Regions from separate parts of the Kitasatospora sp. NPDC005748 genome, predicted to be linked through region 3. Evidence: riboswitches for the same ligand, from Rfam matches in the RefSeq annotation. Region 3 holds a riboswitch; each other region holds the start of a gene.
The links. A riboswitch is a leader RNA that binds a small molecule or an ion and turns the genes downstream of it on or off. The one in region 3 is predicted to bind cobalamin.

Region 1 (7,745 bases), on a different contig from region 3:
TCGGACACCAGCTGCTCGGCGAGTTGGGGCAGCTGATCGGGACCCGCGCCAAGCGGGTCGCGCTGATCCACCCCGAAGGACTGGCCGCCACGGCCGACGCCATCCGCGAGGACCTGCTGGGCGAGGGCTACGAGGCGATCGTCCTCCAGGTGCCCAACGCCGAGGACGCCAAGAGCGCCGAGGTCGCCGCGTACTGCTGGTCGGTGCTCGGCCAGACCGGCTTCACCCGCAGCGACGTGATCGTCGGCCTCGGCGGCGGCACCACCACCGACCTGGCCGGCTTCGTCGCGGCCACCTGGCTGCGTGGGGTGCGCTGGGTCTCCATGCCCACCACGCTGCTCGGCATGGTGGACGCGGCGGTGGGCGGCAAGACCGGCATCAACATCGCCGAGGGCAAGAACATGGTCGGCGCCTTCCACCCGCCGGTGGGCGTGCTGGCGGACCTCGACACCCTGGAGACGGTGCCCCGGCACGACTACGTCTCCGGTCTCGCCGAGGTCATCAAGTGCGGTTTCATCGCCGACCCGGTCATCCTGGACCTCATCGAGGCGGACCCGGAGGGCGCCAGGAGCCCCGCCGGGCCGCACACCGTCGAGCTGATCCGGCGGGCCGTGCAGGTCAAGGCGGACGTGGTCTCCGGGGACCTCAAGGAGTCCGGCCAGCGCGAGATCCTCAACTACGGCCACACCCTCGGCCACGCCATCGAGCGCAACGAGCGCTACAAGTGGCGGCACGGCGCGGCGATCTCGATCGGGATGGTCTTCGCCGCCGAACTCGGCCGCCTGGCCGGCCGGCTGGACGACGAGACGGCCGACCGGCACCGCACCGTGCTGGCCTCGGTCGGCCTGCCGCTGAGCTACCGCGCGGACGCCTGGCCGAAGCTGCTGGACGCCATGAAGATCGACAAGAAGTCGCGCGGCGACCTGCTGCGCTTCATCGTCCTGGACGGCCTCGGCCGGACCTCCATGCTGGAGGGCCCCGACCCGTCCCTGCTGGTCGCCGCCTACGCGGAGGTCTCCTCGTGACCCGGGTGATGGTGCTCAACGGCCCCAACCTCGGCCGGCTGGGCAGCCGCGAGCCGGACGTCTACGGCGCCACCTCCTACGCCGGGCTGGTCGAGCGCTGCACCGTGCTCGGCGAGGAGCTCGGCTTCGAGGTCGAGGTGCACGAGACCAACTCCGAGCAGCAGATGGTGGAGTGGCTGCACGAGGCGGCCGACGGCGGGGTGCCCGTGGTGATCAACCCGGGGGCCTTCACCCACTACTCGTACGCGATGCGCGACGCCGCCGCCCAGCGGACCGCGCCGCTGATCGAGGTGCACATCTCCAACCCGTACGCCCGGGAGACCTTCCGGCACACCTCGGTGATCGCCGCGGTCGCCTCCGGCACCATCGCCGGATTCGGCCTGGGCTCGTACGAGCTGGCACTGCGGGCGCTCGGCGGACAGCTCACCGCACGCTGACACCCGGGGCCGGGGTACCGGATCGGCGCGGCCCCGGCCGGCCCGATCCGGCACCCCGGCCCTCGTCAGCGGCCCGGCGGCGGACTGTGCCCGCCGCGGGACCGCCGTGTAGTGTCCCCGCTGAAAGAAGTCGGGAGGTGACCGTGACGCAGTACGCCGGGGGTGGACAAGTCCCCCCACGTCCCGTCGCTCCGCCGGCCCCGCCGTACTCCGGCAGTGCCACCGTCGCACCGCCCGCCGGTGGCGCGCCGGGCGCGTCCCGGGGAGTGCCGCGGGCGGCGGCCCACGCCGAATCCGTCCGCCACGGCGCGGACCGGTCCGCGCGCGAGACCGCCGGTCGGCCCCCGTACGCCGGTCGCCCGGTCGTGCCGCCGGCCGGCACTCCGGCGGCCCCCGTCGCACCGCCCGCGCCGGCGCGGCCCGTGCCGCCGTCGGCTCCCACCGCCGCGGCGCCCGCGCCGGTTCCGGCCGGCGCCACCGGGCACTTCCTGCTGCCGTCCGGCGCGCCCGTCCAGCTCCCGGTCCACCCCGCGCAGCCGCACCTGCCGTCCGGGCCACTCGCCGTGCTGCTGATCGGACCGGCCGGCGCGGGCAAGACCACCGTCGCCCGGCACTGGGCCGAGCGGCGGCCCACGCCCACCGCCCACATCAGCCTCGACGACGTCCGCGAGTGGGTGCAGTCCGGCTTCGCCAACCCGCAGTCCGGCTGGAACAACGCCTCCGAGGCGCAGTACCGGCTGGCCCGCCGCACCTGCGGCTTCGCCTGCCGCAACTACCTGGCCAACGGCATCTCCTGCATCATCGACGACGCGGTCTTCCCGGACCGCCCGGCGATCGGCCTCGGCGGCTGGAAGCGGCACATCGGCCCGGGGATGATCCCGGTCGTGCTGCTGCCCAGTCTGGACTCCGTGCTGAGCCGCAACGCCCGGCGCAGTGGCAACCGGCGGCTGAGCGACGAGGAGGTGGCCCGGATCCACGGCCGGATGGCCGGCTGGTACAACTCCGGGCTGCCGATCATCGACAACTCCCAGCTGGACGTCGCGGCCACCGCCGCCGAGCTGGACCGGGTGATCCTGGCCCGGCTGATGGGCATCCCGGTCCGCTGAGGCCCGCGCCGCCCGGGGCTGTTCCGGGTGGCTCCGGCGCTGCCCCGGCGCGGATTCGGTACCGCCTTCCGGGAGCCCGCGACGGCCGGCGGCCCGGCCGGGCCTGTCGGTGCGGGCTGCGATGATGGGGGCATCCTGTCGCACACCCGGGGGAGCTGACGCCCGTGCCGGAAGGCCACATCATCCACCGCCTCGCCGCCGAGAACGCCAGGGCCTTCGGCGGCCGCCCGGTCCGTGCGAGCAGCCCGCAGGGCCGGTTCGCGGACGGCGCGAAGCTGGTCGACGGGCAGGTGCTGACCGGGGCGGAGGCCATCGGCAAGCACCTCTTCCTCGGCTTCGAGGACGACGCCTGGGTGCACGTCCACCTCGGCCTCTACGGTGGGTTCGCCTTCGGCGAGGGCCCCGCGCCGGAGCCGGTCGGCCTGGTCCGGCTGCGCCTGGCGAACGACGACGCCTACGCCGATCTGCGCGGTCCCAACACCTGTGCGCTGATCACCGACGCCGAGAAGGCCGCCGTCGCGGCGCGCCTCGGTCCCGACCCGCTGCGGGCCGACGCCGACCCGGAGCCGGCCTGGCGGCGGATATCCGGCAGCCGGACGACGATCGCGGCACTGCTGATGGACCAGAAGGTGCTGGCCGGCGTGGGCAACGTCTACCGCGCCGAGGTGCTGTTCCGGCACGGCATCGACCCGCACCGGGCCGGGCGCGACCTCGGCCGGGCCGAGTGGGACGCCGTCTGGACCGACCTGGTCGCGCTGATGCGCGAGGGCGTCGGCGTGGGGCGGATCGACACCGTCCGACCCGAGCACACCCCCGAGGCGATGGGCCGTCCGCCGCGGGTGGACGACCACGGCGGCGAGGTCTACGTCTACCGCCGGGCCGGCATGCCCTGCCTGGTCTGCGGCACCGAGGTCCGGACCGAGGCGCACGCCGCGCGCAACCTCTTCTGGTGCCCCACCTGCCAGCGGGCCTGAGGCGGCGCCGGCTGCCCGGTGCCCCGCGGGCGGTCGCGGGGCTGCCGGGGGAGGGGCGCGGTCAGCCGTCCGCCCCGGTACGGGCGACCGCCAGGGCGGCGGCCGCGGCGGCCAGGCAGAGCGGGGTGTAGAAGGCCAGGTTGAGCCGGTAGAAGGCCGAGCCGGTGTCGACGCCGACCCCGGTGGCCCAGAGCAGCCCGGCCAGCCCGCGGGCGAGCAGTCCGGCGGCCACCGCGCGCGGCCCCCAGCGCAGCGCCACCGCCGGCAGCCGGCGGGCCGCGCCGTCCAACAGGCCGCCGCGGGCGAGCACCAGGGCCGAGCCGGAGAACAGCAGCGCCGCGAGCGGCAGGACGACCGGCGGGGTGAACGGCACCTCGGCGTTGAGCACCGCCCGGGAGAGTGACGCCGGGTCGGCGGCCGGCCAGGTGCGGCCGGTGGCCCAGTAGACGTGCAGCAGGGCGTCGGCGGCGAGCAGGCCGGCGACGGCGAGGGCGGCGGTACGGCGACGGTTCACGGTGGTCCTCGGGGGGCTCCGACGGTGGGTCACCCCGCAGGAGCGGCCCGCCCGGCCGGAGGTTCCCGTGACGAGCGTCACAGCGGGAAGTCGGGGGAGGGAGGGAACGTCCGGCCGGTCCGGCGCCTCTGATGCGGGTGTGGATGGTCCCGACACCCGAACCGCCGACCGGCTCGCCGGCCTGGTCCGTGCCGCCCAGCGCGGCGACCAACTGGCCGTCAGCGAGCTGCTGGAGCTGGTCGTGCCCTACGTCCGCCGGCTCTGCGGTCCGATCGCGCTGGACGACGGCCCCGACGCGACGCAGGAGGCGCTGATCGCCGTCTTCCGCAAGCTGGGCCAGCTCCAGGACCCGGCCGCGCTGTTCGGCTGGGTCCGCTCGATCGCCGTGCGGGAGGCCGTCCGGCACGTCCGGCGGGTCGCCCGCTGCGTCCCGGCCGACCTCTCCGAGCTGCCCCGCCCCGGCGACCCGCAGCTGGCCACCGACATCCAGGACGTCCTCGCCCGGCTGACGCCGGAGCACCGCGCCGTGCTGGTGCTGCGCGACCTGGAGGGGCTCGACGAGCGGTCCACCGCAGAACTGCTGGGCGTGGCACCCGGCACCGTGAAGTCCCGGCTCTCCCGGGCCCGGCTCGGCTTTCGAAGGGCGTGGCAGCAGTGACCGCACCGACCCCCTGGCCGACGGCGGCCTTCGACCCGGTCCGCCGGCTGCATGTGATCGCCGCCGTCACCCCCGGCGCCGCCGTCCGGGAGGCGCTGATCGACGCGCCGTTCGAGCGGGTCTGGGCGGCCGCGGCCGACCTGGAGGAGGGGCTCCCGCGCTGGCTGCCGGACATCCGGTCGGTCCGCGTGGCCGGGAGACCGGCGGACGGTCGCACCGAGGCGCTGGTGACCGGCCACACCCGGCTGCGGGCCCGTTTCGACGTCGAGCTGACGCCCGGGTGGTGCCTGATGCGCAGCCGCTTCCTGCTGGGCGGGATGGCGGCTCGCGCCGAGGCCGGAGGCACCCGCTTCGCCTTCCTCGGCGCGTTCCGGCTCCCCGGCGCGGGTCTGCTCGACCGGGCCCTGCGGCCCGCGACGGACCCGCTGGCCCGGCGCTCGCTGGAGCGCTTCGAACGGCTGGTGCGAGAGGGGTGAGGCGGGCCCCGGGCGCGACGGCCCGGGGCGCCGGGTCGGTGTTCCGCGGGCGCAGCCGGTCAGCCGGCCGCGGCGGCCCGGGGTGCGGAGGGCTCGCCGCCGGTGGCGTCGCTCCCGGTGGCGGGCTCGCCGTGCTCGTGGTGGTCCGCGGCGGCGCACTCATCGAGGAGGGGGCGCAGGGCCTCGTCCACGAGCCGGTAGCGCACCACGCGGCCGTCCTTGTCGCCGGTGACCACACCCGCGGTGCGCAGCAGCCGCAGTGCCTGCGAGACGGCCGGGTCGCGCATGCCGGTGGCGACCGCCAGGTCGGTGACGGCGAGCGGCCCGGCCCGGTGCAGGGCGAGCAGCAGGGCGAGCCGCCCCGGGTCGGCGAGCAGCGAGAACCGCTCGGCCCAGGACCGGACGTGCCCGGGGTCGCCGATCGCGGCGATGGCCTCGCAGACCCGGTGCCCGTCGATGGTGCGGTGGCCCGCGCGGTCGGCCGGTACGAGATGCATGCGGACATTGTTGCAGCCCGTGGCTGTGATCCTGGACACCTGCGCAGGTGCGCAGCCTTGCAAGGGTGAGGTGCGGCCCCCTACGGTGTTGCCCGCCGTGGTGTTCGGGAAGACCGGTGACGGACCCTCAGGGTCCGGAGTCCGGAGCGGCCCTCGCCACTGTGATCGGGGGAGTCGTCCGTATCCACGACGCCACTGGGCGCCTCGCGCGCCTGGGAAGGCGGATCCGGAAGCCCCGTCAGCCAGGAGACCGGCCACGGCATCTCACGAACGTCTTTCCACGAGGTGCTGGAGCGTGATCCGAAGATGACCCTGCCCGAAACCGCCGCTGTTCCCGCGGCGTCCTCCGCCCTGCCGAGCTTCCGCTGGCGGCGCGAGGACACCCTCCGCACGGCCGGGTTGATGGGGGTGATCCTGGCCATGCACGTGGTGGCGTTCGGGACGCTGATCTTCCTGGTCGCCCCGGAGAAGTACGAGGTCGGCACCCAGGTCTTCGGGGTGGGCCTGGGCATCACCGCCTACACCCTCGGCATGCGGCACGCCTTCGACGCCGACCACATCGCGGTGATCGACAACACCACCCGCAAGCTCATGGCGGACGGCAAGCGGCCCGTCTCGGTGGGCTTCTGGTTCGCGCTCGGCCACTCCTCGATGGTGGTCCTGATGGCCGCCCTGGTGGCGGGCGGCGCCCAGCTGGCCAGCACGCTGATGGACGACGAGTCCACCACGCACCAGTGGCTCGGTGTGGTCGGCACTTCCGCGTCCGGTGTCTTCCTCTACCTGATCGGCGCGCTCAACCTGGCGGCGCTGTTCGGCATCCTCAAGGTGTTCCGGTCGATGAAGGCCGGTCGGTTCGACGAGGCGGAGCTGGAGGAGCACCTCAACTCGCGCGGTCTGATGGCCCGGGTGCTGAACCGGGCGACCCGCTCGATCACGCGGCCCGGCCAGATGTTCCCGGTCGGCATGGTGCTCGGCCTCGGCTTCGACACCGCGACCGAGGTGACCCTGATGGTGATGGCCGGCTCCGGCGCGGCCGCCGGGCTGCCCTGGTACGCGATCGTCTGCCTGCCGCTGCTGTTCGCGTCCGGGATGAGCCTGTTCGACACGCTGGACGGGACGTTCATGAACTTCGCGTACCAGTGGGCGTTCTCCAACCCGGTGCGCAAGGTGTACTACAACCTGACCATCACCGGGCTGTCGATCGCGGTGGCGTTCATCATCGGCACCATCGAGCTGGTCGCCGTGCTGCACGAGAAGCTGGACCTCACCGACCCGGTCAGCGGCTGGATCGCGGACATCTCGCTGGACAACGTCGGCTACGCGATCGTCGGGCTGTTCGTGGTGGTCTGGGGGGCGGCGATCGCCTACTGGCGCCTCGCCGGCGTGGAACAGCGCTGGAGCCCGAAGCCGGTGGTACCGGCCGGCGGGGTGCCCGCCCAGGGGGCGGCGGCCGACGAGGCCGCCGGGGTCACCAAGTAGTCGGCCCCGACGGCCCGCGGCACCGCGGTGTCACGAGGCGGCGCCCACCCGGTCCGTTCGGGTGGGCGCCGCCTCGCCGTGGCCCGCGGGCCCTGCCGGGCCCACGGGGGAGGTCAGCGCTCCTCGCGGAAGTCGACGTGCCGGCGCGCGACCGGGTCGTACTTGCGCAGCACCAGCCGGTCGGCGTCGGTGCGGCGGTTCTTGCGGGTCACATAGGTGAAGCCGGTCTCGGCCGTGGACCTGAGCTTGACGACGGGGCGCAGTTCGCTGCGGGCCATGGTTCTCCTCCTCCGAGGGGTGGGCGGTCGGGAAACGGCTTCCGCCGAAATGGAAGTCGTTTTCACGGGGTCCAACACGGCCTCCGCCCCGCCCATTCCCCGGCGGGCGGTGGAGGCGCTGGTCGGCCGCGCGACCGCGTACGCGCCGGGGCTCGTCGGGCGGCGCGCGCTCCCGCCGGCAGCTCCGGTCGTCCGGTCCGCCGCCCGCGCCGTCCGTTCGGGTGCGCGGCCGGTCGACCGGCCGCGGGGCCCCGGTGATCGGCTGCGTCGGCGCGCACAGCCTGGTCCGGAAGACGGCAGG
Region 2 (7,745 bases), on a different contig from region 3:
GACCTGACGCTGCGAAACCGCACCGACCTGACCCGCACCACCAGCACCTGGGGCGACGGGCCGCGGCGCACCACCACCGTGCACGAGGGAGAGCCGCTGGACGTCGACTACCGCGTCACCCACGACACGGCCGGCGCGAGCGACCAGGCCACCACCATGAACCTCGGCTACCACCGGGACACCACCGGCACCGTCGGCGGCCGGACCACCGAACGTTCCGGCGTCGACCACACCCTGCGCCCGACCGCCCACCGGCACGACGGCGACAGCACCGTCCGCACCGGCGGCTCCGTCGAGGACTACCGCAGCACCGGGCCCGACGGCCCGTACCACCGCTCCCTCACCACCGTGGACGGCTGGCCGACCGACCGGGGGTGAACCCGGCGCCGGGTCGCACCGCTCCGGCCGCCCCGGGCGGACGGTTCGACCCGGCGGGCGCCTCGCCGGCTCCGGCGGGCCGCCCGCAGGCCCGGGCGGGAACTCCATCACCCGCCCGGTGTGCGGGAATTCGCTGGTGCGGACGGCGCCGACCCTGATAGCAATGTGACATGCTACACAACTCCAAAGTCGCCCTCCGGGCCAGACACGACGCCGACGTCCCCGTCCTGCAGGCCGAGCTGTACGACGACGTCGCCACCCGCTCCCGGGCCGACTCCCGGCCCTGGCAGCCCGTTTCCCCGGGCGCCGCCCGGTCCCCGTACGCGGTCGCCGCCCCCTCGGACGAGGCCGCCTGCTTCTCCGTCACCACCCTCCCCTCGGGCGACCTCGCCGGCGAGGCCCTCCTCTGGGGCATCGACACCCACAACCGCACCGCCCATCTCGGTCTCGCCCTGCGCCCCGCCCTCCGCGGCCGGGGCCTGGCCCGCGAGGTCGTCGCGCTGCTGTGCCACTACGGCTTCACCGTCCGCGGCCTGCACCGCCTCCAGATCGACACCCTCGCCGAGAACCTGCCGATGATCGCCGCCGCGACCCGCACCGGCTTCACCCTCGAAGGCACCCTGCGCCGCTCCGCCTGGGCCTACGGCGCCCACCGCGACGAGGTCGTGCTCGGCCTGCTCGCCGAGGAGTGGACCACCCCGGCCGACCTGGCCTCCGACCGGGTCTGACCCGCCCCCGAGGCCCGGATGCGGCCCGGGGCAGAGCTGCGATGGTTCCAGCCTGGGCCGCATCCGGCCGGGCGGACGGCGGCCGGCAGCGCGCTGGAGGAGTCGACGATGGACCTGCACCTGTCGGGCGAGGCCGCCGTGGTGACCGGGGCGGGCAAAGGCATCGGCCTCGCCGTCACCCGGGTCCTCGCCGCCGAGGGCGTCAGCGTGCCGGCCGCCTCCCGGACCGTGACCGAGGACCTCACCGCGCTCGGCCGCACGACCGACGTCCTTCCGCTCCACATGGACCTCACCACCGCGGACGGACCGGAGCGGACGGCGGGCCGGGGGCCGGACCGCCGCCCACCCCGGCACGGTGTCAGCCGCCCAGTTCGGCGCGGACCAGCCTGGCCGCCTCGACCAGGTGCTCCAGCGAGGCCCGGGTCTCCGTCCAACCGCGGGTCTTCAGGCCGCAGTCGGGGTTGACCCAGAGCCGCTCGGCCGGGATCGCGGCCAGCCCGGCGCGGAGCAGCGAGGCCACCTCCTCGGTGCTCGGCACCCGGGGCGAGTGGATGTCGTAGACGCCGGGGCCGACCTCGCGCGGGTAGCCTGCCCCGGCCAGCTCGTGGGCGACCTCCATGTGCGAGCGGGCCGCCTCCAGGGAGATCACGTCGGCGTCGAGCTGGTCGATGGCGGTCATGATCGCGCCGAACTCGGCGTAGCACATGTGGGTGTGGATCTGGGTGTCGGCGCGGACCCCGGAGGTGGAGAGCCGGAAGGACTCGGTGGCCCACTCCAGGTAGGCCGCCCGGTCGGCGGACCGCAGCGGCAGGGTCTCGCGCAGCGCCGGCTCGTCGACCTGGATGACGGCGGCGCCGGCGGCCTCCAGGTCGGTGACCTCGTCGCGCAGGGCGAGCGCGACCTGCCGGGCGGTGTCGCCGGTCGGCTGGTCGTCCCGGACGAAGGACCAGGCGAGCATGGTCACCGGTCCGGTGAGCATGCCCTTGACCGGACGGTCCGTCAGATCGGCCGCGTAGCGGTACCAGTCCACGGTCATCGGGTGCGGGCGGGAGATGTCCCCGGCCAGCACCGGCGGCCGGACGTAGCGGGTGCCGTAGGACTGCACCCAGCCGTGCCGGGTGGCCAGGTAGCCGGTCAGCTGCTCGGCGAAGTACTGCACCATGTCGTTGCGTTCGGGCTCGCCGTGGACGAGCACGTCGAGGCCGGCCTTCTCCTGGTAGCCGATCACCTCGCGGACCTCGGCCCGCATCCGGTCCCGGTAGGTGCCGTCGTCGATGCGGCCGGCGCGCAGGTCGGCGCGGGCGGTGCGCAGGTCGGTGGTCTGCGGGAAGGAGCCGATGGTGGTGGTCGGCAGCAGCGGCAGGCCGAGCCGGGCCCGCTGCGCCTCGGCGCGCTCGGGGTAGGCCGGGGCGCGGCGGGCGTCCTCGGGGGCGGTGGCGGCGACCCGGGCCCGGACGGCCGGGTCGCGGGTCAGCGCCGAGCCGGCACGGGAGGCCAGGTCGGCCCGGTTGGCGGCCAGTTGGGCCGCGATGGTGTCGGTGCCGTGGGCCAGGCCGCGGGCCAGGGTGGCGACCTCGGTGGTCTTCTGACGGGCGAAGGCGAGCCAGCGGGCGACCTGCGGGTCGAGGTCGCGCTCGAGGTCGGCGTCGAGCGGGACGTGCAGCAGCGAGCAGGACGGTGCGACGTCGACCCGGTCCGCCAGACCGAGCAGCGTGCCGAGGGTGGCGAGGGACTTCTCCAGGTTGTTGATCCAGATGTTGCGGCCGTCCACCACGCCCGCGACCAGGCGCTTGCCGGGCACTCCGCCGACGGCGGCGAGGTCGTCGAGGTTGGCGGCGCCGGGGCCGGTGAAGTCCAGGCCGATGCCCTCGATCGGGGCCTTGGCCAGGACGGGCAGGGCCTCGCCGAGCCGGTCGAAGTAGCTGGTGACCAGCAGTCGCGGGCGGTCGGTGAGCGCACCGAGCTCGCGGTAGACGCGGGTGGCGGCGTTCAGTTCGGCCGGGGTGCGGTCCTGGACGAGCGCGGGCTCGTCCAGCTGGACCCAGTCGGCGCCGGCGGCCCGCAGGTCGGCGAGGAGTTCCGCGTAGACGGGCAGCAGCCGGTCCAGCAGGGTGACCGGCCGGAAGTCGGCGGCCACGCCGGGGGCGGGCTTGGCGAGCAGCAGGTAGGTCAGCGGTCCGACCAGCACGGGCCGGGGGCGGTGGCCGAGGCCGAGCGCCTCACGCAGTTCGGAGACCGGCTTGGCGGAGTTCGCGGCGAAGACCGTGTCCGGACCCAACTCCGGTACGAGGTAGTGGTAGTTGGTGTCGAACCACTTGGTCATCTCCAGCGGTGCGACATCCTGGGTGCCGCGCGCCATGGCGAAGTAGCCGTCCAGCGGGTCGGTGTCGACGGCGGCGCGGTGGCGGGCCGGGATCGCGCCGACCGCGACCGTGGTGTCCAGGACGTGGTCGTAGAGCGAGAAGTCGCCGGTGGGGATTTCGGCGATGCCCGCGTCCGCCAGCTGCCGCCAGTTGGCGCGGCGCAGGACGGCGGCGGTGGCGTACAGGGCGGCGGCGTCGACGCGGCCCGCCCAGTACCCCTCGACGGCCTTCTTCAGCTCCCGGTCGGCACCCTGCCTCGGGTAGCCGTACACGGTGGCCTGCGGGGTGGTGGAACTCGGTGACACGGAACTCTCCTTCGCGAGTCGCGCTGCGATCCCGGGAGAGCACGACGGCGTGGAGGTACGGCAGTGGGGGCACGGCACCGGGGTGGGCCCGCCCGCTCCGCCGACCCGCCCTCGAGGTCACCGAGATCACCGCGTGCGGGGTGCACGCGGGCAGTGGCAGGTCTTCGGACTCGCGGGCACGTCCGCCTGGCTCCCAGGCCGGACACCTACTGGCCGTCGCTTCCCGGGCCCGGCTGGGCCCAGTGCATGTGACGGCGGTCGTTCCCACTCACCGCTGCGGGGCAGTCCCGGATTCCCACCGGGTTCCCTCTTGCGACGCCGTGGCTGGAGGACACGGCGAACCGACTGCACCGCCCACCCTAGGCCCATCGCCGGCGGCGCGTCAGTGATTGTCCGGATCGCGGATGGCCGGACGGCCCCGGCGGCCCCCGGCCGCCCGGGCAGTTCAGGTGGTGGTCGAGGCGGTGGTCGAGGACGAGCGCGTCAAGAAGGACGTGCTGGTCACCCCGGCCAAGGTGCTCGCCGCCGCGCACGCCGTGCCGGCTACCCCCAACGGCGGAGTCAGAACATGACGGGCCGTCATGACGACGGCCGAAAGGCCGGGTCAGGGGCACGCGCATGACGTCGCAGTGCCACCGGACCGGTCGCCCGCGGCCCACCCGGCGGTTCGCCCGGGACCGGCCGCGCCCGGCGGACGGGCAGCCGCACGGCACAATCACTGTCATGCGGCACATCTTCCTCATCGGCATCGGGGCGGGCGATCCCGACCACCTCACCCTGCAGGCGGTCAAGGCCCTCGCCCGCACCGACGTCTTCTTCATCCTCGACAAGAACGAGGAACGGCAGGACCTCATCCGGCTGCGCCGGCAGCTGCTGACCGAGCACGGCCGCCCGGGCCACCGCGTCATCGAGGTCGCGGACGCCGAGCGGGACCGCGCCACCCCGGCGTACACCGCGGCCGTGGACGACTGGCGCACCCGCCGGGCCGACCTGGTCGAGCGGCTGGTCGCCGAACACCTCGGCCCGGAGGAGACCGGCGCGTTCCTGGTCTGGGGCGACCCGAGCCTCTACGACAGCGTCATCGCCGTGATCGACGAGGTCCTGGCCCGCGGCGGCGCCACCTTCGGGTACGAGGTGGTCCCGGGCATCAGCAGCGTCTCGGCGCTCGCCGCCCGGCACCGCACCACCCTGACCCGGGTCGGCCGCCCGCTGCAGATCACCACCGGCCGCCGTCTCGCCGAGGGCTTCCCCGAGCAGGTGGACGACGTGGTGGTGATGCTGGACGGGCGGGCCGCGTTCACCGGGATCGACCCCGAGGGGCTGGAGATCTTCTACGGCGCCTACCTGGGCACCCCGGACGAGATCCTCGTCGCCGGCCCCCTCGCCGAAACCGCCCCCCGGATCCGCGCGCTCCGCGACGAGGCCCGCGAACGCAAGGGCTGGATCATGGACACCTACCTCCTCCGCCGCTCCGGGAGCTGACCCACACCCGCCCCCGGGCCGACCGGCCCGGGGCCCGGGCGATCCGGGGCATCAGCCGGAACTGGTTGAAGGCGCCCGCGGTGACCGGGCCGACGACCAGCAGGATCTCGACCAGCAGGGCGGTGCCGTAGCCGGTGGTCCAGAGCGGAGAGACCGCGCCGACGTGCTTCCAGCCGAGCCAGAGGCCGGCGACGGTGACCGCGCCGACGCAGATCATCGCGACCGGACTGAAGCGGCGCCACATCTCGGCCCAGAGCAGGCCGGCCCCGTCGCCGAGGCGGCCGGGGTGACCGATCAGTAGCGCGCGGCGCCCGTTTCACCTGGTGAGGCGGGACGGCTACGAACCGGCCGGGGCCCCGCCGTCGTCCCGGTCGGCCACGTCCTCGGACCGCTCGCCGGCCACCCCGGGCGCCCCGGCTGCCCCGCCGGCGCCCTCGCGCTCGACGGCCCACTCCGTACGGCGTTCGCGGGTCAGGACCCAGTCGGCGGCCCGGCGCGGAGCCGAACCCGCCGAGCCGCTACGGGCGGCGGCGGCGCACACCCGCCGCAGCAGGGAGTTCAACTGGGTGCGCTCACCGCGCGTCAGGGACACCAGCAGGTCGTCCTGCACGGCCGACTCGTCGCTGTGCAGGATCTCCAGCGCGAGCTGCCCCGAGGAGGTGAGCGTCAGCACCTCGTGCCGACCGCCGACCTGGACGAACAGGGACTGCACCAGGCCCGCCGCGACGAGATCGTCGAGGGTCTGCGCGGTGTCGACCGCACCCCCGTCGATCCCGGCGACCAGATCGGGCCGGGCGTGCGGGCCCAGCCGGGCCAGCGTGGAGAGGACGGACAGGTGCGCCGGGCTCATCCCCCGGAACTCCAGGCGCGCCGCGAGCAGGGCGTCCGCCGCCCGGCCGGCCGCCGACAGGAGGTGGACGGTCTGCTCGAAGGGACTCGACGATCCCTTCCCCCTGTCGTACACGTCGCATCCAATCGCTGGTGGAGGGCTGCACCACCTCCGGCGGGGGTCACGGGACCACCGACGCCATGCCACGCTGCCGAACGCCGATCGCCGAAGGGCCGCGAAACCCGCTCGCGCGCCGCGCCGGGCACGGCGCCGCATCGCGCCGCACGGCGCACCGAGGCCAACGATAGCCGCGCCGCGCCGATCGGTCTACATCGATGTCGTCCGCGACACCCGCTCCCCCGCCGCCGGCGGCCGGCGCCGACAACGGCCCGTCACCGGCCCGACACGGCCCGCGCGGCGTACTCCACGTACTCGTGCAGCCCGTACGCCAGCCCCGGGATCAGCACCGACACCGCCACCACCGCCACCAGCCAGGCCACGCCCACCCGCATCGCGCGACCGCGCGGCAGGACCGGCACCGACCCCAGCAGCGCCTCGACCCGCCGCGGCACCGGACCGGCGCCCACCGACAGCAGCGGGTTCCGGCTCCCGCCCGCCCGGGTGGCGGCGGACCCGGCCAGCGCCGCCCGCGCGATCGCCGTCGCCGCCAGCCGGCGGTCCCCCACCGATCCGGCCGCGGCCTCGTCGGCCCACCGTTCCAGGTGGAATCCCAGCGCCTCCCGCAGGCCCCGCAGCGCCGGGTGCACCGCCGCCGCGAGGTCCGTGACGACGGACAGCACGTGGTGGCGCCCCGCCAGGTGGGCCCGCTCGTGCGCGAGCAGCACCTCGCGCTCCGCCGGACCGAGTTCGCGCACCATGCCCGAGGTCACCACGACCCGCCCGGGGCGCCAGCGGAAGCCGGGCAGGGCGAAGGCCTCCGCGTCGCCGCCCGGCACCACCAGCACGTCGCCGTCGGCCACCCCGTCACCGGTGGACTCCCAGGCCTTCGCGAGCAGCGCGCGATGGGCGAGCCAGCGGCGCGCCAGCAGCACGGCCTGGACCGCCAGCACCACCCCGGCCGCACCGGAGACCGGCACGACGGCCGGCCACCGCTCCAGCACGCGCGCCGGCGGCACCCGCTCCATCGAGGTGAGGAACGGCACGTGGAACAGCGCGACCAGCGCCGCCGCGGTGCCGCCCGCCAGCAGTACGGCCGCACCCGTCAGCGCCACGGACGCCTCGCGCGGCGGGAGGAGCGCGGCCAGCCGGCGGGCGGCGGGCGCCGCGCCCCACGGAGCCAGCAGCGTCAGCGCGACCAGGGCGAGGGCCAGGGTCATGCGCGGCCCTCTCCGTCCGGGGCCTCCAGCAGGAGGCGCCGGAGCACCTCCTCGTCCCCCTCGGACAGCGACGACACGAACCGCTTCAGCACCAGCTCACGGTGCGGGTCGCTCTCCAGTTCACGGCGCATCCGCCCGGCCACCAGACCGGCGGCGTCGGCGACCGGCGCGTACGCGAAGCCCCGCCCCGGGCGGCTGCGCTGCAGCGTCCCGTTCTCGTGCAGCCGGCCCAGCACCGTCGCCACCGTCGTCCGGGCCAGCCCCCGGTCGAGCGCCTCGTTGACCTCCTGCGCCGTCAGCGGCCGCTCGGCCGCCCACAGCAC
Region 3 (7,745 bases):
CTGGGCCTTCTGGTGGATGGAGGGGATGTTCTCCACCGCGGCGAAGGCCGCGTTGCGGTCCTCGGGATCGGGCAGGTAGGTGTCGAGCAGCGTCAGGTAGAACTGGACGTGCACGGCCTCCTCGAACAGCTGCCGGGACAGGTAGAGCCGGGCCTCGGGGGAGTTGATGTGCTTGTAGAGGCTCAGCACCACGTTGTTGGAGACGATCGAGTCACCGGTGGCGAAGAAGGCGACCAGCCGGCCGATCATGTGCCGCTCGCCGTCGCTCAGCTTGGCGAGGTCGGCGACGTCGGAGTGCAGGTCCACCTCCTCGACGGTCCAGGTGTTCTTGATCGCGTCCCGGTAGCGGTCGTAGAACGACGGGTACCGCATCGGCCGCAGGGTCAGCTCGAAGCCGGGGTCGAGCAGCATCTTCTCGCGGTCGGGACGGGCTTCGGGGGTGGTGCTCACTGGCAGGCCTCGCAGGACTCGGGGTTCTCCAGGGAGCAGGCCAGCGCGGCCTCCTCCTCCGGGCTGAGGGTCGGGGACGCCACCGGCACCGGCGCGGCGGCGCGGGCGGTGCCCGAGGCGGCCTGGGCGATCCGGGTGGCGGGCCGCGACCGCAGGTAGTAGGTGGTCTTCAGACCGACCTTCCACGCGTACGCGTACATCGAGCTCAGCTTGCCGATGGTGGGCGCCGCCATGAAGAGGTTCAGCGACTGGCTCTGGTCGATGTACGGCATCCGGGCGGCGGCCAGGTCGATCAGCGCGCGCTGGGGCAGCTCCCAGGCCGTGCGGTACAGCGAACGGACCTCGGCGGGCAGCCAGTTGAGGTCCTGGACGGAGCCGTTGGCGTCGCGCAGCGCGTCCCGGGTCTGCTGGTCCCAGACGCCGAGCTCCTTCAGCTCGCGCACCAGGTACGGGTTGACCTGGAGGAACTCGCCGGAGAGGGTCTCGCGCTTGAACAGGTTGGAGACCTGCGGCTCGATGCACTCGTACACACCGGCGATCGAGGCGATCGTGGCGGTGGGGGCGATGGCGAGCAGCAGCGAGTTGCGCAGACCGGTCTCGGCGATCCGGGCGCGCAGCGCCTCCCAGCGGCCGGCCCAGTGCGGCGCGGCCGAACCGAAGTGGTCGATGTGCAGCTCGCCGCGGGCGGCGCGGGTCTCGCCGTAGGCCTCGTGGCGGCCCAGCTGCTCGGCCAGATCGGCGGAACGCTCGTACGCGGTGAGCATGATGCGCTCGGCGATGAGGGTGGAGAGGGCCTTCGCCTCGGCGGAGTCGAAGTCCAGGCGGAGCTGGAAGAAGACGTCCTGGAGGCCCATCACGCCGAGGCCGACCGGGCGCCAGCGCGAGTTGGACGCGCCGGCCTCGGGGGTCGGGTAGAAGTTGATGTCCACCACGCGGTCGAGGAAGGTGACGGCGGTGCGGACGGTGGCGTCCAGGCGGTCCCAGTCCATCGCGTTCAGCAGGTCGGCGGCGGTGGCGCCGGGGGCGACGTGGGCGCCGAGGTTGACCGAGCCGAGGTTGCAGACGGCGGTCTCGGAGTCGTCCGTGACCTCCAGGATCTCGGTGCAGAGGTTGGAGCTGTGCACCGTGCGGCCGGGCAGCGCGGTCTGGTTGGCGGCGCGGTTGGAGGCGTCCTTGAAGGTCATCCAGCCGTTGCCGGTCTGCGCCAGGGTGCGCATCATCCGGGAGTAGAGGGTCTGCGCCGGGATGGTGCGGACGGCCTTGCCGGCCTGCTCGGCCTTCAGGTACGCCTCGTCGAACTCGGCGCCCCAGAGGTCGACCAGCTCGGGCACGTCGGCGGGGGAGAACAGCGACCAGTCGGCGTTCGCGTTGACGCGGCGCATGAACTCGTCCGGGATCCAGTGCGCCAGGTTGAGGTTGTGGGTGCGGCGCGCCTCCTCACCGGTGTTGTCGCGCAGCTCCAGGAACTCCTCGATGTCCGCGTGCCAGGTCTCCAGGTAGACGCAGGCCGCGCCCTTGCGGCGGCCGCCCTGGTTGACCGCGGCGACCGAGGAGTCGAGGGTGCGCAGGAACGGGACGATGCCGTTGGACTTGCCGTTGGTGCCCCGGATCAGGCTGCCGCGCGAGCGGATCCGCGAGTAGGACAGGCCGATGCCGCCGGCGTGCTTGGAGAGGCGGGCGATCTGGGCGTACCGGGAGTAGATCGAGTCCAGGTTGTCCAGCGGCGAGTCCAGCAGGTAGCAGCTCGACATCTGCGGGTGCTTGGTGCCGGAGTTGAAGAGCGTCGGCGAGGAGGTCAGGTACTCCAGCCGGCTCATCAGGCCGTACAGCTCGGAGACCTCGCGCACCGACTGCTCGTTGTCGCCGACCGCCAGACCACAGGCGACGCGGAGCAGGAACTGCTGCGGGGTCTCGACGACCTTGCGGGTGATCGGGTGGCGCAGCAGGTACCGGGACTGCACGGTGCGCAGGCCGAAGTACTCGAAGCGGCCGTCGCCCTCGGGGTCGATCAGCGCGTTCAGGGCGGTGGCGTGCTTGGCGACGAAGTCGGCGGTGGAGTCGCCGATCAGGCCCTCGGCGTGGCCGACCGCGATCGAGTCCGAGAAGGTGACCGAACCCTGGCTCACCGCCTCGTCGACGATCTCCAGCGCGAGCAGTCGCGCGGCGAGCTTCGAGTACTGCGGGTCCTCGGCGATCATCGACGCTGCGGCGTCCACGGCCAGCCCGCGCAGCTCGGCGAAGTCCGAGCCGGCGTGGCGGCCGCGCAGCGCGGCGGCGGCGACATGGCCGGGGTCCACCTGGGGGAGGTCGGCGCTGCGGTCGGTCAGCAGCCGGAGCAGTGCGCCACCGGGGTCGGACACCGTCGGGTCGACGGGGGCGGAGCTGGAACCCTGGGCGGGCAGGGTGACTGAGGCAGCGGTGGTCAAGGCGCTCTCTCCTGGCGGCGATCGGCGTCGGCGGTGGCTCGGGCCGGACCGTTCGGGGCAGGGGAGCACGGCGCGCCGGCCCGGAGGCGGCGCGCGACGGTGGCATCCCCGGCCCGCCCGCGAGGCCCGGAAGTGGTGCTGGTGCGAAAGGCCTCTGCGGGGAGGCCAGGCGGCACGCCGTCGGCAGGTATTCGGACTCGCGGGCTCTGTCGGAGCCGCCCGCACACCGCTGCGGGGCAGTCCCGGACTCGCACCGGGTTCCCCTGCGTCGACAGCAGGGATGAGCATACATCTAGTGGTGTCCGCTCGATGCGACCCCACATGTTGTGCGGCGTCGCGTGTCGACGTGATCGCAGGTGGTACCGGCGAGAGGCCTTTCCCGGGCTGTTCCGGGGCCGTTCCGGGGCTGCGGCCGGCCCCCGGCCGCCCGCCGCGGGGGCCGGCGCCGGGGGCCGCCGCAGGGTCGTTCCAGGGCCTTCGCGGACCGCGGCGCAGGGCGTCGCCGGGACTGCCCGGGGCCCGGCCGGTGTTCGGATTCGGAAACGGATCGGCCACCGGGCAGGCCCGCCGTCAGGGGCATGCCCTACGATCTCGGCTCATGAGGGAGCGGAGCCAGCGAGTCGTCGACACCGACGTGATTCGCGGAGCGGCCGCCGAAGGCAGTGAGGGGGGCGCATGAGCGACGGAACGGGCACGCCCGGGGAGTGGAGCGGCCGACCCGGCTCGCCGGGGCAGCAGCCGCCCCCTCCCGCCGGGCCGAGTGGCGCGCAGAACCAGCAGCCGGGCACGCCCGGACAGCCGCCGCAGGGCCCGCCGCCCGCGCCGTACCCCGGCGCGCCGCAGCCGGTGCCGCCGGCCCCGGGCGGGTTCGGTCCGCCGCCCGCCTCGTACGGGCCGCCGGTGCCCGCGCCGCAGCCGGTCCAGCCGCCGGTGCCGTCCGTGCCGCAGCCGCCGCAGCAGGTCCAGCCGCCCGTGCCGCAGCCGGTCCCGCAGCAGCCGGCGCCGGTGCAGCCGCAGCCCCAGCCCCCGGTGCAGCCGCAGCATGTCCAGCCGCAGCCGCAGCCGCAGCCGCAGCAGCACCAGTGGCAGCCGCAGCCCCAGCAGCCCCAGCACCCGCACCCCCAGCCCGTGCCGCAGCACGCCGAGCCGGACTGGGCCGCCCTCGCGGACCGGAACGAGGCGGAGGCCAAGCGCAAGGGCCGGACGCGGATCATCGGCGGCGTGGTCGCCCTCCTGGTGGTCGGCGGCCTGGTCGCCGGCGGCCTGCTGTTCCTGAACAAGGGCGACGACAAGAAGCCGGTCGCGGATCCCACCGGCGCCGCCACGGCGGCCACCCAGCCGCCGGCGCCCACGGCGTCCGGCAAGGCGTCCCCGACGGCCACCCCGAGCGCCACGCCCGAGGACCCGTCGAAGCCGCTCTGGGAGGCGACCACCGACCCGGCTCCGCAGGACGCGGCGGCGCTCTTCTCGGCGCTCACCGTGACGGTCAACGGCGCCACCTGGAACCGCACCGTGGTTTCGCTCGACTCGCCCTGCTGGGACGGCAACTCCACGGTCGGCGGCCTCGGCAAGGTCCTCGGTGACCAGGGCTGCCGCCAGGTGCTCCGGGCCACCTACGTCTCCGGCGACAGCGCGGTGACGGTCGGCGTCGCGGTCTTCGACCACAAGCAGCAGGCCGAGACCGCGGTGAAGAACTACGTCGGCCACCTCAAGGGCGCCGCGGCCCCCGGCTCGCCGGCGTTCTGCACCACCCCCGGGTGCACCAACACCAAGGGCACCCTGGGCCGGTACGGCTTCTTCACCGTCGAGGGCTCCGCCAAGGGCGGCAACACCGCGGACGCCGCCGCGACCGCGGCCGCCGCGGGCTTCGACGAGCACGTGAAGAACCAGCTCCTCCAGCGCACCAAGGCGGCGGGCGGCGCACCGGCCGCCACCCCGGCGGGCTGACGGTCCGCCCGGTTCGGCCCGGTTCCGGCCGGGCCCGCCCCGGTTCGCGCCCGGCGGGTCCGCTCGCCCCGGCCCCGGGGGATGTGGCAGGCTCACCGCCTGTCAGTCGTACACGTGTTCCGGTTGTGACGGCGCAGGCCGGTGCCGGTGAGCATCCGGAGGAGTGTCCGTGGCCCTGCCCCGCGCGCTGCGTGCCAAACCGGCCGTGCTGGCCGCGGCCGGCGCGCTGCTCGCCGCCGGCGCGGTGGTGCTGGCCGGCCAGGACGGCCGGGCCGACGGCGACCGCCGGGACGCGCCCGCCCGCAGCACGCTCACCCTGGGCGGCGCCGGGCGCACTCTGGCGCCGGAGGTCGGCCGCGAGCTGCTGGCCCGCGACCCGCAGGCCTCGCCCAACGCGCGGGCCGTCCAGCAGTTCCTCGCCGACCTGGAGAGCGCGGCCCGCGCCGGCCGCTCCGGCGGGACGGTGATCGGCCAGCACGTCGAGGCGCACAACGAGCTCTACAACCCCGAGTACGGGGACTACCGGGGGACCAAGCCGGTCGGCTACTACTACAAGAAGGCCGCCGACATCACCGGCCGGCTGCCCGGCTTCGTCGAGACCGACCTCGGCCCCGGCTACGGCCAGAACGGCTGGGGCGTCGGCAACCCGCGCTCCTACTCGGCGGGCCGCTGGCCGGCCTGCGCGGTCGGCTGGCAGTACACCGACGACGCCGTCGACCTGATGACCGCCGTCTGGTCCGGCCACCCGCGCCCGGACGACGGCACCTACGGGGCGTCGGGCACCCAGAAGAACTGCGACGGCACCAGCACCGAGCTGCCCGACAACGGCGGCGGCCCGGCCGGACTGGTCGGGATGTCCTTCCACGAGCCGTACCCGGGCTCGGACGTGAAGTCCTTCGACCGGGTGCTCTGCTCGGCCTCGCCCGGCGCGAAGGACCCGGGCTGGTTCGGCCGGGTCGTCGACAGCGCCGGCGACACCCCCGAGTACCGCGCGCTGCTGACGGACCTCTCCTTCCTGGCGGACCACCTGGAGTACCTGGCGGCCCACGACGTGCCGGTGCTGCTGCGGCCGTACCACGAGATGAACGCGGCCGACTGCGCCCGCGGCTTCTGGTGGTCGGGCCGCAAACCCGCCGACTACCAGGCGCTCTGGCGGATCACCTACCACTACCTGGTGGAGACCAGGGGCCTGCACAACCTGCTGTTCGCCTGGACGCCGGTCTCCTGGGACGGCGCCCCGGGCGTCGATCCGTGGGACTACTACCCGGGCGCGCGGTACGTCGACGTGGTCGGGGTGGACGACTACAGCGGCAGCCCGGCGCACCCGATCGGCACCGGCGAGGTGTGGACCAAGCGCTACTACGACGGCCTGGCCGGCTACGGCAAGCCGCGGATCCTGGCCGAGTCCTTCGCCGCGCCGGTCAACTCCCGCCAGCCGGACACCCTGCGGCGGACCCCGTGGACGATCTGGACGGTCTGGGGGCAGTCGCTGACGGCGGACAACCTGACCCCGGACCAGCCCCGCAACTCCAACGCCGACGTCAAGGCCACCTACGGCAATGGCCTGGCGCTCACCGGCGGCTCCGGCCCGTTCGGCGCGGACGTCGACTGGAGCGGTCTGCACGTCCGGTGAACCGGCCGGCCTCGTCCGTGAGATCGACAACACGTCCGCACCCTCCTGAACCGGGGGAATTCCTGGTCCGTTCGCGCGTGTGGCATCCTGTGGCCCGGAATCGAACGGGTTGAAGCCGGGTGCGCCCGGCAGGGGCGGGGGTACGGGAGATGACACAGGCGCGTCCTGACCGTCCGGCCGGTGGCCTCGCGGTGGCCTGGGGGGCGGTGATGCTCGGCTGGGCGGTCTACAACTGCTTCTGGCAGGTCGGCTTCGCCACCTTCGCCAAGGGCGTCTTCTACTACGGCGGCTCCTCGGTGGGCGCCGAGACCGGCAGCCTCAACTTCGCGGTGCTGTACCTGACCTCCGGCATCCTGCTGCTGCGCGGGCGGGACTGGGCACGCGGCGTGGTGGTCGGCGTGGCGCTGGTCGAGGGCTACAACCGGGTGCGCAGCCTGACCGGCGCGCTGCTGGACGCCCCGCAGCGCCGGTGGTTCACCGGCACCACCGAGGGCTGGCTGAAGCTGGCGACCTTCGGGCTCGGGGTGGCCGTCACCGCGACGCTGGCGGTGCTGCTGGTCGTCTCGCTGCGCCGGACCGGATCCCGCTGGGCGCCAGCGCCGGGCCCGTGGGCGGCCGCCGGGCAGCCCTCGCCGTTCCAGCCGCTGCCCGCCCAGCAGTCGGGGCAGCAGCCCGGCCAACTGCACTGGTCGCTGCTGCAGACCCTGCCGCAGGACCAGGCTCCCGGCCACCCGCCGACCCAGCCCCAGCAGCCCGCGCAGGCCTGGCCGCAGCCCCAGCAGGCTCCCCAGCCCCAGCAGGCTCCGCACCCCCCGCAGCCCCAGCAGGCTCCGCACCCCCCGCACGACCGGACGCAGCCCGGCTGGACCCCGCCGCCGGCCGCCGTCCCGCCGCAGCCCCCGCAGCCCCAGCACTCGTGGCCGGCCCCGCCGGTGACGCCCGGGCCGGTTCCGCCGGCCCCGGGGACGCCGCCCTACCCGGGGTAGCGAGCAGGACCCGCCGGCCCGGACCGGCGGGGTGAACGGACAGACGCAACAGACGAGGAACGACTTTCGCCATGACAGCACCAGCACCCGCGCGGACGGTACTCACCACGTCCCGCGAGGCCGCTCGGCTCGCCGACCGGCAGATGTCGTGGAAGCCGCGCATCGTCCCGTTCTACCTCTCGTTCGTGATCATCTTCGGCTTCTCGCTCTGGGCGTACGTGCCCAACCCGACCCCGCTCGGCTGGGCGATCACGATCCTCTGGGGCATGCCGGTCTTCGGCGTGCTGATCGGCTTCCAGGGTG
Region 4 (7,745 bases), on a different contig from region 3:
GTCTCGTCGGCGCCGTCGTGCGCGCCGTCCGGGCAGGCCGGGTCCGGCGCGGCCGGGTCGCAGGCGAAACGGCAGCCGTCGACGGCGGCGATGGACGGGAGCAGACCGGCCAGCGCCCGCACCATGGTCGACTTGGCGGTGCCCTTCTCACCCCGCACCAGCACGCCGCCGACGGCCGGGGAGACCGCGTTGAGCAGCAGCCCGAGCCGCAGGTCGGCCATTCCGACGATCGCGGTGAAGGGGTAGCGGACGTCACTCATGATTCTCCAAGGGGGCCCCGGGCGGCAGGAACGGCAGCGAGCCCGCGGCCGGCACCCCGCCCTCGATCAGCTTCCACAGCGCGTCGGTGTCCGCGTGCTCCTCGATCAGGTCGCCCAGCCGGTCCAGCCGGGCCTCGCGCGCCTCGGCGAACGAGGTGTCCGGCGCGGGCACGAACGCCCGGCCCGACAGAGCGGCGACCTCGCGCAGCAGCGCGCGCCGGAAGCCGTCGTTCTCCAGCGCGCCGTGCCAGGTCGTGCCCCAGACCGCCCCCACCCGGCAGCCGTCCAGGAACGCCTCTCCGCCCTCCACGGTGACGATCCCGTGGTGGATCTCGTACCCCTGGACCGGCTGCCCGTAGGCCTCGCCGACCGGTCGGCCGAGCACCTTCTCGGCGCCGAACCGGACGTGCGTCGGGAGCAGCCCGAGGCCGTCGACGGCACCGGCCTTCGACTCGACCTCGTCGTGGATGGCGCGCGCGAGCATCTGGTAGCCGCCGCAGACGCCGAGGACCGGCAGCCCGGCCGCGGCCCGGGCCCTGAGGGCCGGCTCCAGGCCGCGCTCGCGCAGCCAGGCCAGGTCGGCCACGGTGGCCCGGGTGCCGGGCAGGATCACCAGGTCGGCGTCGGCCAGCTCCTCGGGCCGGGTGGCCCAGCGGACCAGCACCCCGGGTTCCTGGGCCAGTGCGTCCACGTCGGTGAAGTTGGACAGCCGGGGGAAGCGCACCACGGCCACCCGCAGCACGTCGGCGCCGAGCGGCCCGCGCCCCTCGGCGCGGTCCACCACGGTGGTCAGGTCCAGGGAGTCCTCGGCGTCCAGCCAGAGCCCGGACAGCATCGGCAGGGTGCCCAGCACCGGACGGCCGGTCAGCTCGCGCAGCATCTCCAGCCCGGGCGCCAGCAGCCGCGCGTCGCCGCGGAACTTGTTGACGAACCAGCCCGCCACATGGCGCTGGTCCTGCTCCGACAGCAGCGCCAGCGTCCCGTACATCGCGGCGAACACGCCGCCGCGGTCGATGTCGCCGACCACCACGACCGGTAGGCCGGCGGCGGTGGCCAGGCCCATGTTGGCGATGTCCCGGTCCCGCAGGTTGATCTCGGCGGGCGATCCGGCGCCCTCGCAGACCACCACGTCGTAGCGCCGGCGCAGGTCGGCCAGGCACTCCAGCGCTCGCTCCAGCAGGACGGGCTTGCGGTCGCGGTAGTCCAGCGCGCCGACCTCGGCGACCGCCCGGCCGAGCAGCACCACCTGGCTGCGGCCGTCCGCGCCGGGCTTCAGCAGCACCGGGTTCATCGCCGCCTCGGGCTCCACCCGGGCCGCCTGGGCCTGCATCGCCTGGGCGCGGCCGATCTCGGCACCGTCGGCGGTGACGAAGGAGTTCAGCGACATGTTCTGCGCCTTGAACGGCGCCACGGCGACGCCCTGACGGGCCAGCCAGCGGCAGATGCCCGCGGTGACCACGCTCTTGCCGGCGTCCGAGGTCGTCCCGGCGACCAGCAGTGCGTTGCTCATGCGCTCCCCCTTCTCGTCCCCGCCTTGAGTGCCTGCACGACGGCGTGCCCGGCGACGGTCGTACCCAGTGCGAGCAGTCCCACCCGGCGGGAGAGCCGGCAGGCGCGCTCGATGTCGTCCACCGTCACCGGTCGCAGCTCGCCGCCCAGTACCGGCCGGTGCTCGACCCGGGCGCCGTACCGCAGGGTGCCGCCGAGCCGCACGCCGACGGCGCCGGCGAAGGCCGACTCGGCCTGGCCCGCGTTGGGGCTGGGGTGGGCGGAGCCGTCCCGGCGCCAGACCCGCCAGGCCGTCCGGGGCTCGGGCGCGGCGGCGACGGTCAGCAGCGCGGTCAGCCGCGCGCCCGGCCAGCCCGCCACGTCGTCCAGCCGCGCCGAGGCCCAGCCGAACCGGGCGTGGCGCGGCGAGCGGTGGCCGACCATCGCGTCCAGGGTGTTGACCGCGCGGAACGCCAGCAGCCCGGGCGTGCCCGCGAGGGCGCCCCAGACGAGTGCGTTGACCACGGCGTCGGCGGTGTTCTCGGCGACCGACTCGACCACCGCGCGGGCGATCTGCCCCTCGTCGAGGGCGCTCGGGTCCCGCCCGCACAGGTGCGGCAGCCGCTGCCGCGCCGCCGCGAGGTCGTGCGCGGCGAGCGAGCGTCCGATCGTGCGGGCCTCCCGGGTGAGCGACGTGCCGCCGAGCACCGTCCAGGTCGCGGCGGCGGCCAGCGCGGCCCGCCCGAGCGGCCGGCGGCCCAGGGTGCGGTCGGCCGCCAGCGCGCCGGCCGCGACGGTGCCCACGCAGAGCGCCGTGAAAGCCGTTCCGACGGCGCGGTCGTTCCGCCAGATCCGCCGCTCCAGCCGGCCGGCCGCGCCGCCGAAGACGGCCACCGGGTGGCCGCGGCGCGGGTCGGCGAAGCGGGCGTCGGCGAGGTACCCGGCCGCGGCCCCCAGGGCGAAGGCGGCGGCGCGGGTCAGCGGGCGCACGGTGGACAGCAGAGGGCTCGGAAGGTCGGGGCAGCCTGCATCGCGTGCGTGTCCTCACTCAGGGTCCGCGCCCTGGATCGACGTACCGGGGGCGAGAGTCTCCTGGCTTCCGGGTCGAACGCACCCCCGGGCCCGGCGGCGGCTTCTGACGGCCCGCCGCGATGGGCCCCCTCCGGCGCCGTGGCCGGCGGAGGAGGGACTCCGAGTGTGCTCCCCGGTGACAGTGGCGGGACCGCGCCGGACTCGCACCGGCTTCCTCTGCATGCCTCCGTTTGGCTGAAGGATCCCATCACGCGGCCGAACCGTGCGTCAACCAAGGTCACGGAGGGGTTGGTCACAGCGGAGCCGGGCCGCCCGACGCCGTCGCTACCTCCGATCGGCACCCCCCGCAGGGGCATGACAGCCTGTGTGATCGTCCAGTCGCCCGGAGGAGCCTCCGGGCCCGCTTCGTGTGTTCGGCGGCTGGGGGGCGGCCGGACCGCCCCCTACCGTCGGGCCATGCGACGCAGACAGCCACCCGCCGTGCCCCCGGTGCCCTTCTCGCCCGCGGCCGCCCGCGCGCACCGCGCCGGCCTGGGGCTGACCCCCGAGCAGGTGGTCGAGGGCATGGCCGCGCACGGCGTCCGGCTGCTGCCCTCCCACGTGCTCGGCTGGGAGAGCGGCGAGCTGCGCCCCGCCGAGGACGAGTTCATCGCCCTGGCCCGGGCGCTCTGGTGCCCGCCGGCCCAGCTGATGGGCGTCCGCCCGGCCCGGCTGCGGGACTTCCGGGTCGCCCGGGAGCTCAGCCAGGAGAGCGCGGCCCACCGGATCGGCCTCGCACTGGACCGGTACCAGCGGGCCGAGGCGACCGGTCAGTGGGACGGCGACCAGGAGCAGACCCACGCGCTGGCCCAGGTGCTCGGCACGACCCTGCGCGAGCTGGTCGCGGTGACCGGCCGGGCGCAGGAGCTGGACCGGCGGCTGCGGCAGTGCGTGGACGGCCGCTGGCAGGCGCAGCTCCGGCCGATCGGCCGGATCGTGCCGGTGCACGAGGGCGATCTCACCGCCGTGCTGACGGCGCTGCAGAACGAGTACCAGGTCACCTCCCACTGGGGCGCCGGCAGCTGGGGCTCCCCGGCCCCGGCGGCGGACACCCGCGCGGCGGCCCGGCCGCTCGGCGAGCGGTTCTGGGAGCTGCTGGAGCGCCTGGAGCGCCTGGAGACCGAGATCCCGGTCTGACGGGCCGCTACCGCGCCGCCCCCCGCGCGGCGCCTCCCCCTCCCTGCCCTCTCCCTCTGCCGCTTCCCGCGCCGCCGTGACCAGAGGGCCGAGAACCGTGCCGTCGCTTCCCGCAGCCGCTTCCCGTGCCGCCGTGACCCGGCCAAGACTCCCGCCGCGGTGACCCGGCCAAGACCCGTGCCGCCGTGACCCGGACGGCCGCGTCCGGTGGCCGGGTGGCGCCCCCGCGAGTGGACTGATGGGCAGACTGCCCAGTCCGCGACCAACAGAGCGGGGAGCGATATGCGTTGGGGAACCGCAGCCGCCGTGGCGGCCGCCGCCGTCGGCACCGGGGCCGCCGTCCTGCTGATCGGCCGGAGGGCCTCCGAGCGGATGGTCCGCCCGGCTGTCGGCCGTGAGCGGGCCGCCGGCCCCGTCGTGGTGCTGACCCTCGCCGCCGGACGGGCCACCTTCACCCGCAGCGCGGAGAGCGCCCGCCCCGGCCGCTGGGCCGTCGAGTGGGGCGACGGAGGGCACGCGGTGGTCGGCGAGATCCTGCACGCCGACGAGCGGGGCGTCACCCGCCGGCTGGTCCGCGCCGACCGCGGCACCCTGGCCCCCGGTACCGCGGTCCGCTTCACGCCCCGCGTCCACCTCGGCGACCCGACCAGCGCCCTCGGCCTGCCGTACACCGAGACCGCCGTCCAGGGCGAGCTGGGCGCGCTGCCCGCCTGGCGGCTGGACGGCAAGCGGGGCACCTGGGTGATCCTGGTGCACGGCCCCGGCGCCGACCGGCAGCAGACCCTGCCGGTGATGCCCGTCCTGCACCGGCTCGCGCTGCCCGTCCTGGCCATCACCTACCGCGGCGACGAGGGCGCGCCGGCCTCCCCGGACGGCCTCGGCCACTTCGGCGAGACCGAGTGGCGCGACGTCGAGGCGGCCCTGCGGCTGGCCCTGGACAGCGGCGCCGGGCGGGTCATCCTGTACGGCTGGTCGCTCGGCGCGACCATGGTCCTGCAGACCGCGGCCCGCTCCGCCTGGGCCTCCTCGATCAGCGGCCTGGTGCTGGACTCGCCCGTGCTCGACTGGTCGGCCACCGCCCGCCGGGGCGCCGCCCGGGCCGGCTACCGGGGCGCCGCCGCCGAGCTGGGCGCGCTCGCGGCCGAGGGCCGGGCCGGCGTGGATCTGGCCGACTTCGCCCGCCTCGCGGACGGCACCGACCTGCGGGTGCCCACGCTCCTCCTGCACGGGCCCGACGACGCGCTGGCCCCCTGGCAGGCCGCCGCTCGGCTGGCCCACCGCCGCTCCGACGTGGTCGGCCTCCAGGCCGTCCCCGGCGGCGAGCACGCCGGCCTCTGGAACGCCGACCCCGACCGCTACGAGGAGCACCTGCGGCGCTGGCTCACCCCCCTGCTCTGAGGCCCGTCGCGGGCGGTCCCAGCCGTGTTCCGGACAGCCCCTCGGGCCCCTTCCCGCACCCCGTCCGCCCCGTCCTTCCCCATACTGGCGTGTCCGCGTCACACAGATCCGGCCAGGCGGTTTGGCCTCTGTTGCCCGATCTTGTCGACCCCCTGCGACCACCTGTCGGTAGTCGGGACCGATCGGATGTGACAGAAGGCCGGTACAAGGGGAAGACTGCTCGACGTGACGTCTCGGAATCCGCGCGACCGTGATGCCCAGCTCCCGCCGACGATCGGCTCCGGTGCGACGGTGACCCGTCTCCCCGGAACTGCCCACCGCCCCGCCGGCGCCAGGCCGGGCGGCTCCGGCGTACCCCGCCGACGAGGCCCCGCACCAGCCCCCGGCCGTGGCCGGGTCCCGGTGCCGGACGGCTTCCCCGCTCCCGCCGAGCTCGCCCCGCTGGCCCGTCGGATGCTGATCGACGCCGTCCGCATCGCCCGCTGGGCCGGTGAACTCGCCGAGGTCGACAAGCGCGGCGAGCTGCTCCCCGAGGACGCCCGCGACGCGGGCCGCGCCCTCGCCATGACGGTGGGCGCCGCCGGCAAGGCCTGGGGCCAGGCCCTGCTGGTCGGCCTGGTCGAGGCCCGGGACGGCGGCGCCGCCCCCGGCTGGCGCCTGCACGCCTGGGAGCACGACGACGAGGCCGTGGTCCGCGGCTGGTCCGCCCTGTTCGACGCCTGGACGCTGCTCGCCCCGGTGCCGCCCGCCGCCCTGCGCGGCGTGTTCGCGGTGCTCGCCGGGCAGGCCGTCGACCAGGCGCCGCAGCTGCTCTCCTTCCTCCACCTGGTGGCCGGCCCGGTCGCCGACAGCGAACTGCTGGAGCTGCTGCGCCGGGGCCTGGACGAGCGCCGGGTCGGCGGCGGCGACGGCGCGCTGGGCCTCTCGCCCGTGCCGCACGCCGCCTCCGCGGTCTCGGCCGTCCGCGGCACCTGCCGCGAGCCGCAGATCGACACCCCGGCCGCGCCCTCCGACGTGGCGGCCGTGCTGGACTGGATGCTGGACGGCCTGGCCGCGGTCGGCGCGGTGGTCCGCAAGGACGACGCCGCCGAGCTCTCCCCCCTCGGGCACTGGGCGGTGCGGGCCAAGCTGGAGGAGATCTGCACCGTCGCCCAGACCGCCGCCGGACACATCGAGCAGAGCGCCTTCGAGCTGCTCAACGCCTGCGCCGACTACTCGCCGGGCCCGGCCCGGGCCGAGTTCCGCGCCTGGGTGGCGGCCCGACCGGCCGACCGGGCGGTGGCCGAGCTGCTGGACGCCGCCCAGGGTGACGACGCACTGGTGCGCGGCCTCGCCTTCGAGGCGCTGCGGGTGGCCGGCTCCACCGCCGAGCAGGCCGTCCGGGCGGCCGTGGACGCCCCGGTGCTGCGCCCCTATGCGCTGCTCTGGCTGGCCGAGCAGTCGGACGAGGGCGTCGCCCCGGCCGATGTGCTGGGCGCGGAGGACGCCGCCTGGCTCTGGGTGGACACCGCGGCCGCGGTGCTCGACCACGGCGAGACCGAGCTGCTGGTGGGCCATGTCGAGGGCGCCTCGGCCGGTGACCCGGTCCGGCTGTTCGCCCGGGCCCGGCAGTCCGGCCACCCGCGGGCGGCGTCGGTGCTGACCGCCGTCTCCGGCGTCCACCCGGACCCGGTCGTGGCCCGCGCGGCCCGGCGCTCGGCCTTCAGCGTCCACCGCGGCGGCGCGTAGCCGTCAGGACGCGCCGTGGCGGCGCGGAGCCGCTCGGCCTGACCGTGGCGGCCCCACGGCCGCCACCCGGCCCGGCAGGGCCGCAGCCGGCCTCCACGGGGCCGCACGCCGCCCGCACGGCCGTCACCACCGGCCCGGCAAGGGCCGCAGGGCATGCGAGAGGGCCCGGATCCGTCGAGCGGATCCGGGCCCTTCGTCGTACGTCCCTCGGGGTCAGCCGAGCCGGGACTCCGCCCGGCGCGCCCGGACGTCCCCGACCTTCTGGCCGACCTTGCGCCGGATCACCAGCAGCGGGGCCATCGCGGCGAGCGCGATCTGGCCGTAGGCGCCGATGTGCAGCAGGTAGTCGCCGCCCTTCAGGCCGGTCGCCCAGGCCGCCAGGCAGCCGATCGAGAGCACGATCCAGCAGAGCGTCGCGGTGGCCAGCAGCCCCTGCGGCTTCGGGTACTCGATCCGGCTCATCATCAGGTACGCGGTACCGGCGATGGCGAGCAGACCGGGCAGGAACGGCGGGTCGAGCAGCACGATGGCGATCACCGTCATGGCGCCCATCGGGCAGGGCATGCCCTGGAACACCCCGGGTCGCATCTTCACGGCGGAGAACCGCGCCAGCCGCAGCACCACGGACAGCAGCACCGTCAGCGCGATCAGCGCCGAGAGACG

Region 1: another riboswitch for cobalamin. It lies ahead of ABZ495_RS22315 (HoxN/HupN/NixA family nickel/cobalt transporter); the one in region 3 lies ahead of ABZ495_RS08410 (ribonucleoside-diphosphate reductase subunit alpha).
Region 2: another riboswitch for cobalamin. It lies ahead of metE (5-methyltetrahydropteroyltriglutamate--homocysteine S-methyltransferase); the one in region 3 lies ahead of ABZ495_RS08410 (ribonucleoside-diphosphate reductase subunit alpha).
Region 4: another riboswitch for cobalamin. It lies ahead of ABZ495_RS05615 (cobalamin biosynthesis protein); the one in region 3 lies ahead of ABZ495_RS08410 (ribonucleoside-diphosphate reductase subunit alpha).

What each region holds. Positions count from the first base shown of each region.
Region 1 covers NZ_JBEXYD010000032.1:45-7,789, reverse strand. Annotated here, with positions in the region: gene aroB (3-dehydroquinate synthase) at 1-1,025, shown strand, start outside; gene aroQ (type II 3-dehydroquinate dehydratase) at 1,034-1,462, shown strand; gene ABZ495_RS22345 (AAA family ATPase) at 1,606-2,568, shown strand; gene ABZ495_RS22340 (DNA-formamidopyrimidine glycosylase family protein) at 2,733-3,542, shown strand; gene ABZ495_RS22335 (DUF3995 domain-containing protein) at 3,604-4,056, opposite strand; gene ABZ495_RS22330 (RNA polymerase sigma factor) at 4,196-4,714, shown strand; gene ABZ495_RS22325 (SRPBCC family protein) at 4,711-5,190, shown strand; partial or broken gene ABZ495_RS22320 (metalloregulator ArsR/SmtB family transcription factor) at 5,349-5,687, opposite strand; cobalamin riboswitch at 5,769-5,961, shown strand; gene ABZ495_RS22315 (HoxN/HupN/NixA family nickel/cobalt transporter) at 5,994-7,166, shown strand; gene rpmG (50S ribosomal protein L33) at 7,280-7,444, opposite strand.
Region 2 covers NZ_JBEXYD010000019.1:21,569-29,313, forward strand. Annotated here, with positions in the region: gene ABZ495_RS16715 (peptide-N4-asparagine amidase) at 1-378, shown strand, start outside; gene ABZ495_RS16720 (GNAT family protein) at 549-1,106, shown strand; gene ABZ495_RS16725 (SDR family NAD(P)-dependent oxidoreductase) at 1,215-1,571, shown strand; gene metE (5-methyltetrahydropteroyltriglutamate--homocysteine S-methyltransferase) at 1,465-3,774, opposite strand; cobalamin riboswitch at 3,933-4,086, opposite strand; gene ABZ495_RS16735 (hypothetical protein) at 4,179-4,346, shown strand; gene cobF (precorrin-6A synthase (deacetylating)) at 4,498-5,256, shown strand; gene ABZ495_RS16745 (CopD family protein) at 5,219-5,500, opposite strand; gene ABZ495_RS16750 (MarR family winged helix-turn-helix transcriptional regulator) at 5,594-6,220, opposite strand; gene ABZ495_RS16755 (M56 family metallopeptidase) at 6,478-7,422, opposite strand; gene ABZ495_RS16760 (BlaI/MecI/CopY family transcriptional regulator) at 7,419-7,745, opposite strand, start outside.
Region 3 covers NZ_JBEXYD010000007.1:116,922-124,666, forward strand. Annotated here, with positions in the region: gene ABZ495_RS08405 (ribonucleotide-diphosphate reductase subunit beta) at 1-411, opposite strand, end outside; gene ABZ495_RS08410 (ribonucleoside-diphosphate reductase subunit alpha) at 447-2,852, opposite strand; cobalamin riboswitch at 3,041-3,181, opposite strand; gene ABZ495_RS08415 (hypothetical protein) at 3,552-4,823, shown strand; gene ABZ495_RS08420 (glycosyl hydrolase) at 4,993-6,456, shown strand; gene ABZ495_RS08425 (hypothetical protein) at 6,606-7,442, shown strand; gene ABZ495_RS08430 (glycosyltransferase family 2 protein) at 7,514-7,745, shown strand, end outside.
Region 4 covers NZ_JBEXYD010000004.1:239,884-247,628, forward strand. Annotated here, with positions in the region: gene ABZ495_RS05605 (putative cobaltochelatase) at 1-260, opposite strand, end outside; gene ABZ495_RS05610 (cobyric acid synthase) at 253-1,770, opposite strand; gene ABZ495_RS05615 (cobalamin biosynthesis protein) at 1,767-2,738, opposite strand; cobalamin riboswitch at 2,832-3,024, opposite strand; gene ABZ495_RS05620 (transcriptional regulator) at 3,237-3,956, shown strand; gene ABZ495_RS05625 (alpha/beta hydrolase) at 4,239-5,354, shown strand; gene ABZ495_RS05630 (hypothetical protein) at 5,757-7,082, shown strand; gene ABZ495_RS05635 (CDP-alcohol phosphatidyltransferase family protein) at 7,296-7,745, opposite strand, start outside.